2 linked regions of the Azoarcus sp. KH32C genome follow. The protein of the gene in region 1 interacts with the protein of each later gene in a pairwise test. Links are inferred from orthologs where the notes say so. Each region holds a gene or a part of one and is shown in the gene's direction. Other genes may lie near its edges. The genes, in order: mrdA and AZKH_RS20945.

Region 1 (3,318 bases):
ACCGCGATTCGCCGACTTTCGCCGCGGTCGTCTGCGAGCCGGTGGCGGGCGTCGAGCGCACGACCCAGGTGCTGGTGCTGACGCGCGCCGAGCTGCCGCCGCCGCGTCCCGCCCCCGAACCCGAAGCCGCCCCGACGCGTCCGCGCAAGAAGGTTCGCTGATGCAGCCGACCCACCGTTCCCGCCGCATCCTGCTGCCCGCGCGCACCTGGTTCGTCTATCTGAGCCTGATTGTCGCGCTTGGCCTGAGTTATATCCCGACCGGACTGCTGCCCGGCGTGCCCGACTGGGTCGCGTTGGTGCTGACCTTCTGGGCAATCCGCGAACCGCTGCGTGCGGGAATGGGCGCGGGCTTCGTGTTCGGGCTGCTGGTCGATATCGGCCACGGCGCGGCGATGGGGCAGCACGCGCTCGCCTATGTCGTGCTGTGCTACCTCGCGACCTCGGTGTCGCGCCGCGTGCTGTGGTTCCCGCCGCCGCAACAGGCGCTGCACGTGCTGCCGATGCTGCTGGCGGCGCAGGTGATCATGGTGCTGGTGCGCCTGCTCGCTGGAGCCGAATTCCCGGGCTGGTGGTACTTCCTGTCGAGCTTCACGAGCATCGTGCTGTGGGTGCCGCTCAACTTCCTGCTGCTGCTGCCGCAGTACCAGCCGGTCGAGCGCGACGAGAACCGGCCGATCTGATGGAATTCCGTACTCCCGACGAGGAACTGGCGAGTTTCCGCCGCCGCGTCCTGGTGGCGGGCCTGTTCGTGATGGTCTGCTTCGGCGTCCTCGCGGCGCGCTTCTATTTCCTGCAGGTCGTCCGCTACGACTACTACCACACGCGGGCCGAGGACAACCGCATCGCGCTGCTGCCGATCGTGCCCAGCCGCGGGGCTATCGTCGACCGCAACGGCGTGCCGCTCGCGCGCAACTACGCGGCGTACACGCTCGAGATCACGCCTTCGCGCGTCGCGGATCTCGACGCGACGATCGATGCGCTGTCGGAGATCATCCAGATCGAACCGCGCGACCGGCGGCGCTTCCGCAAGCTGCTCGAGGACAGCAAGAACTTCGAGAGCCTGCCGATCCGCACGCGCCTGACCGAGGAGGAGGTTGCCCGCTTCATCGCGCGACGCTATCGCTTCCCCGGGGTCGAGGTGCAGGCGCGCCTCTTCCGCGACTACCCGCAGGGTGAGCTCGCGTCGCACGTGATTGGCTACATCGGGCGCATCAACCAGCGCGACCAGGACCGCATCGAGGACCAGGGCCTGACGGCGAACTACCGCGGCTCCGACTACATCGGCAAGGGCGGGCTCGAGATGAGCTACGAGGCCGAACTGCATGGCGCGACCGGCGCCGAGCAGGTCGAGGTCAATGCCGGCGGGCGCGCGGTGCGCCAGCTCGCGCGCGTTCCCGGCGTGCCGGGCAACGACCTGGAGCTCACGCTCGATATCGAGATGCAGAAGGTCGCGGAAGCGGCGTTCGGCAACCGGCGCGGCGCGCTCGTCGCGATCGACCCGGCTACCGGCGGCATCCTGTCACTGGTGTCGAAGCCCACTTTCGACCCGAACCTCTTCGTCGACGGCATCTCGAACGACGACTGGAAGGCGCTCAACGAGTCGCCGGACCATCCGCTCGTGAACCGCGCGATCCTCAGCGCCTATCCGCCGGGCTCGACCTTCAAGCCCTTCATGGCGCTCGCGGGTCTGACGGCGGGCAAGCGCACGATCACGCAGACGATCTCAGACCCGGGCTACTTCATGTTCGCCGGCCATCGCTACATGGACGATCAGCCCGGCGGACACGGCACGGTCGATCTGCGCAAGTCGATCGTCGTGTCGTGCAACACCTATTACTACCAGCTCGCCAACGACCTCGGCATCGACGGCATCGCGAACTTCATGCGTCCGCTGGGCTTCGGCTCGCGCACCGGCATCGACCTCAATGGCGAAGCGGAAGGCGTGCTGCCGACGCCGGAGTGGAAGAAGAAGCGCTTCCGCAACAAGGAACACCAGAAGTGGTTCGGCGGCGAGACGATCTCGGTCGGCATCGGCCAGGGCTACAACGCCTACACGCCGTTGCAGCTCGCCAACGCACTGGCGGCGGTCATCAACGACGGCAAGGTGTTCCGCCCGCACCTCGTACGCAACGTCGTCAATCCCGTCACCGGCGAGCGACGGCCGGTCGCGCCGGAGCCGCTGCGCCAGGTGCAGATCAAGCCGGAGTACCTCGCCGCGGTGCGCCAGGCGATGGTTGATGTGAACAAGGCCGGTACCGGCGCGCGCGCCTTCGCCGGGGCACCCTATTCGGTGGGCGGCAAGACCGGTACCGCGCAGGTGTTCTCGCTGCACGGTCAGAAGTACGTCGCCGGGCGCGTGACCGAGAAGCTGCGCGACCACTCGTGGTTCATCGCCTACGCGCCGGCCGACAAGCCGACGATCGCGATGGCGGTGCTGGTCGAAAACGGCGGTTTCGGTGCACAGTCGGCGGCGCCGATCGCGCGCCAGGTGATCGACTTCCACCTGCTCGGCAAGCGTCCGAACCAGCCGGCGGGCGAGGATGCCGGGGCGGTCGACGAAGGCGATGACCGCCACGATCCGGCCGAGCACGACGCCCCCGCCGTTCCGGGGTTCTTCGGCAACGATTCGGAGGGACGCTGATGAACCGCGGCAACTTCCATGTGCGCGACATCGTGCAGGCGGTGCTGCGGCCGATCGACCGGCCGCTGTTCTTCATGCTCGCGGCGCTGATGGCCTACGCCTACATCGTGCTGATGAGCGCGTCGCCGGACCGCCTCGTCGCGCTCGAGATCAACATCCTCGTCGCGCTGACCGCGATGTGGCTGACCGCGCGCCTGACGCCGCAGAAGCTGCTCGGACTCGCGCTGCCGCTGTACGCGGTCGGCGTGCTGCTGCTCGTTGCGGTGATGCTCTTCGGCGAGACCTCGAAGGGGGCGACGCGCTGGCTGAACATCGGCATCACGCGTATCCAGCCGTCCGAGCTGATGAAGATCGCGATGCCGCTAATGCTGGCCTGGTTCTTCCAGCAGCGCGAAGGCCACATCGGCGTGCGCGAGTTCATCGCGGCGGGCGTCCTGCTTCTCGTGCCGGTGGGCCTGATCGCGGTCCAGCCCGACCTCGGCACCGCCGTGCTGGTGGCGGCGGCGGGCCTGTATGTGATCTTCTTCGCTGGCCTGTCGTGGAAGCTGATCATTCCGGTCGTCGTGGTCGGTGTTGTCGCGATCGGCGCGATCGTCGGCTTCGGCGACCAGCTGTGCCAACCTGACGTTGTCTGGCCGGGTCTGCGCGAATACCAGAAGCACCGCATCTGCACGC
Region 2 (3,390 bases), 4.5 Mb from region 1 along the record:
CGACGACGGCAACGCGGTCTTCGACCTTTTCCTTGCGCGAAGCGGCAATCAGCACTTCGACCTCCTCCGGACTACCGGGGGCCGGTCCAACGACTTGAAAATCGAGATTGACCTCTTCGAGTGCAAACGGGATGTACTGGCTCGCTTCGGACTCGACCTGGAGCTCCATCTCCTGGTCGCGCAGCCCGCCTTGCAGAATCATCTTCTTGGTGATGACCGCCGATGCCGGGAGGGCGACGGCCGCATTCTTGATGCCTCCGCCCATGCGGCGTAATGCACGACGGATCGCCTCGCTGACGCCCTCGAGATTAGCGATGTTGCCGTCGACGACGGCATCGCGCGGCAGGGGCTCGATGGCATACCGTTCGATCCGGTAGGATTCCTTGTCGCCCCCTGCAAGCTCGAGCATCTTCACCGATGAAGATGAAATATCGAGCCCGACAAGCTGGCGCGTCTTTGGTCGAAACAGGGAGAAATCAATCACAAAGAAAATCCTTAAATTTCTTTATGTTAGGCGCCAATACTGAATAAGCTTGTGAGATGCTAGCAACAAGCCGTTTCACTGTAAAGCGGCGGGCTTGACAAATGGCGTTGGAGGGCCTCGACCCCGGATCGTATAATCCCGTCCCCAATCCCCCTTTTTGGACTTTCGATGCGCTGGGTCTTTTACCCGATTGTCGGCCTGATCGGACTGATCATCGCCGGCGCGGCCACGCTTGCCGCCGTTTCCGCGTTAGCCTGGCCGAACCTTCCCCCTCTTGATGTCCTGACCGACTACCGCCCCAAGGTGCCGCTGCGAGTATACACGTCGGATGGATATCTACTGGGCGAGTTTGGCGAGGAGCGCCGCTCGGTCGTGAAGATCGAGGACGTACCGACCTCGCTGAAGCAGGCGATCCTGGCCGCGGAGGACGAACGCTTTTACGAACACCCCGGAATCGATGTCTTTGGCATTATGCGGGCCGCAGTGGCGAACGTCGTGTCGGGCGGGCGAGGCCAGGGCGCCTCGACGATCACGATGCAGGTTGCCCGCAATTTCTTCCTGACGCGTGAAAAGACGTTCAACCGCAAGCTTTACGAGATCCTGCTCGCGTTGAAGATCGAGCGGAGCCTCAGCAAGGATCAGATCCTCGAGCTCTATATCAACCAGATCTACCTCGGTCAGCGCGCCTATGGCTTTTCGGCGGCGGCGCGCGCGTATTTCGACAAGTCGCTGAAGGACCTGACGATTGCGGAAGCGGCGATGCTGGCAGGCCTCCCGAAGGCGCCGTCTGCCTACAACCCGATCGTCAATCCGAAGCGGGCGACCTTGCGTCAGCATTATGTGCTGCGCCGAATGTACGAGACCGGTGCAATCGACGAGAGGACGCTGGAGGCCGCCAACGCCGAGCGGCTGGTGCTCGCTTCGGGGCACTCGAACCAGAACACACTGCGTGGCGATTACGTCGCGGAAATGGCGCGCCAGATCGCCGTCGAGCAGTTTGGCGAGGATGCATACCAGTCAGGGATCCGGATCGTCACGACGGTCACGCGGAATGACCAGCTCGCCGCGTATCGGGCGGTACGGCAAGGGGTGTTCGATTATGACCGCCGCCACGGCTACCGCGGACCGGAGAGCTTTGTCGATACGAAGGAGTTTTCGCTCAAGGACGAGGAGCATCTCGACGAGGCGCTCGCCGATGTTACCGACTACGACGATATGCTCGCGGCGCTCGTTCTCGACGCGAACCCGAAGAAGGTCCGCGTGTATCGTCATGGCGAGACGATCGACATCACGGGCAACGGGCTGACGTTCGCCGCGCCGATGCTGAATGATCGTGCTCCGCCTGCGAAACGCCTGCGCCCTGGGGCGATCGTCCGCATCCGGAACGGCGGCGACAAGGGTTGGGAGATCGTGCAGCTGCCGGAGGTCGAGGCGGCGCTGGTGTCGATCGACGCCCATACCGGCGCCGTGCGAGCCTTGATCGGCGGCTTCGATTTCAATCGCAACAAGTTCAACCACATCACCCAGGCGATGCGCCAGCCCGGATCCAGCTTCAAGCCTTTCATCTATTCGGCGGCGCTGGAGCGGGGCTACTCGCCGAGCAGCGTGGAAGAGGATGCGCCGCTCTTTTTCCCGGCAGGCGTGACCGGCAGCAAGGACTGGGAGCCGAAGAACTACGACGGCAAGTTTGATGGACCGATGACGCTGCGCGACGCGCTGGCGCGCTCCAAGAACATGATCTCGATCCGGTTGCTGCGCGCGATTTCGCCTGAATATGCCCAGGACTACATCACGCGTTTCGGCTTCGAGGCCGAGCAGCATCCGCCCTACCTGACGATGGCGCTGGGCGCGGGGATGGTGTCGCCGTGGCAGATGGCGACCGCTTACGCGGTGTTCGCGAACGGCGGCTACCGGGTGACGCCTTATGTGGTGAAGGAGATCATCGATGGCGAAGGTCGCGTGGTCGCGCGCGTCGATCCGCCGCAAGCCGGCGAAAGCGCGCCGCGGGTGATCGATCCGCGCAATGCCTGGCTGATGAACTCGATGATGCAGGACGTCGTGCGCAAGGGGACCGCGACCAAGGCGCTGGCGCTCAAGCGCGCCGACATCGCGGGCAAGACCGGCACCACCAACGATTACGTCGACGCCTGGTTTGCAGGCTACAACCCCGACGTCGTCGCGATCAGCTGGATGGGCTTCGACCAGCCGCACAATCTCGGCAAGGGCGAGACCGGCGGCTTTGCGGCGCTGCCGACATGGATCAACTACATGCGCACGGCGCTGGCGGACCAGCCGGAGAAGGCGCTGCCGATGCCGGAGGGACTGGTGGCGATTGCATCGGCGACGGGACGCGATGAATACATCTACCGCGAGAACCAGCCGCCTGCCCCGCTAGCGCTGCCTAACAACCTGCCACCACCGTCGGAAGCGCCGGATGACGGCACGGTGGCCGCACGCTTGCTGCAGGGTCTGCCAGCGCCGGTGGTCGAACGAACCGCCAAACCGGTCAACCATTAGGGCGATTGACCGTGGGAGAGCCGCTCAGGCTGGAGACAGGCTGACGCTCTCCCCGGATTGCTGGCTCACGACGTTCGAGAGCAGCGCATAGAGTTCCTGCCCGTCACGGCCTGAAACCCACTGGCCATCGACGGGCCGGAAATGAAAGCCGCCCGATTTCGCCGCGACCCAGATCTCGCGCGCGGCCGAATGACGATTGATGATGACTTTCGTGCCGTTGTCGAATTCGACCTCGACGATGCCGCCCGGCTTGGTTTCGAGATCCAGATCCACGCCGCATGCCTCGAGGGCTGCTTCGATGCGCGCCAGTTCAGCTTCCGCCAGGGCATTGAATGCCGATTCTTCCATGCTCGTTCCTTCTGTTAGCATTCGCGTTTTTCCGACCGACG

The links.
Region 2: the proteins of mrdA (region 1) and AZKH_RS20945 interact in binary tests that used the Escherichia coli proteins (3 or more experiments, as listed by UniProt). The link is inferred for Azoarcus sp. KH32C from one-to-one orthologs.

The regions. Positions count from the first base shown.
Region 1 is NC_020516.1:147,777-151,094, forward strand. What follows is about bases 163-3,162. They hold mrdA (penicillin-binding protein 2), read left to right. Parts: upstream 163-681; coding sequence 682-2,643; downstream 2,644-3,162. Other genes in these bases: mreD (rod shape-determining protein MreD), read left to right, coding at 163-682; rodA (rod shape-determining protein RodA), read left to right, coding at 2,643-3,162. Outside these bases: rod shape-determining protein MreC, read left to right, coding at 1-161; more of mreD, read left to right, coding at 161-162; more of rodA, read left to right, coding at 3,163-3,318. UniProt on the Escherichia coli protein: Catalyzes cross-linking of the peptidoglycan cell wall. Responsible for the determination of the rod shape of the cell. Is probably required for lateral peptidoglycan synthesis and maintenance of the correct diameter during lateral and centripetal growth.
Region 2 is NC_020516.1:4,663,395-4,666,784, forward strand. The notes cover bases 255-3,326. They hold AZKH_RS20945 (penicillin-binding protein 1A), read left to right. Parts: upstream 255-652; coding sequence 653-3,001; downstream 3,002-3,326. Other genes in these bases: AZKH_RS20940 (pilus assembly protein PilM), read right to left, coding at 255-484; cyaY (iron donor protein CyaY), read right to left, coding at 3,026-3,326. In the rest of the region: more of AZKH_RS20940, read right to left, coding at 1-254; more of cyaY, read right to left, coding at 3,327-3,349. UniProt on the Escherichia coli protein: Cell wall formation. Synthesis of cross-linked peptidoglycan from the lipid intermediates.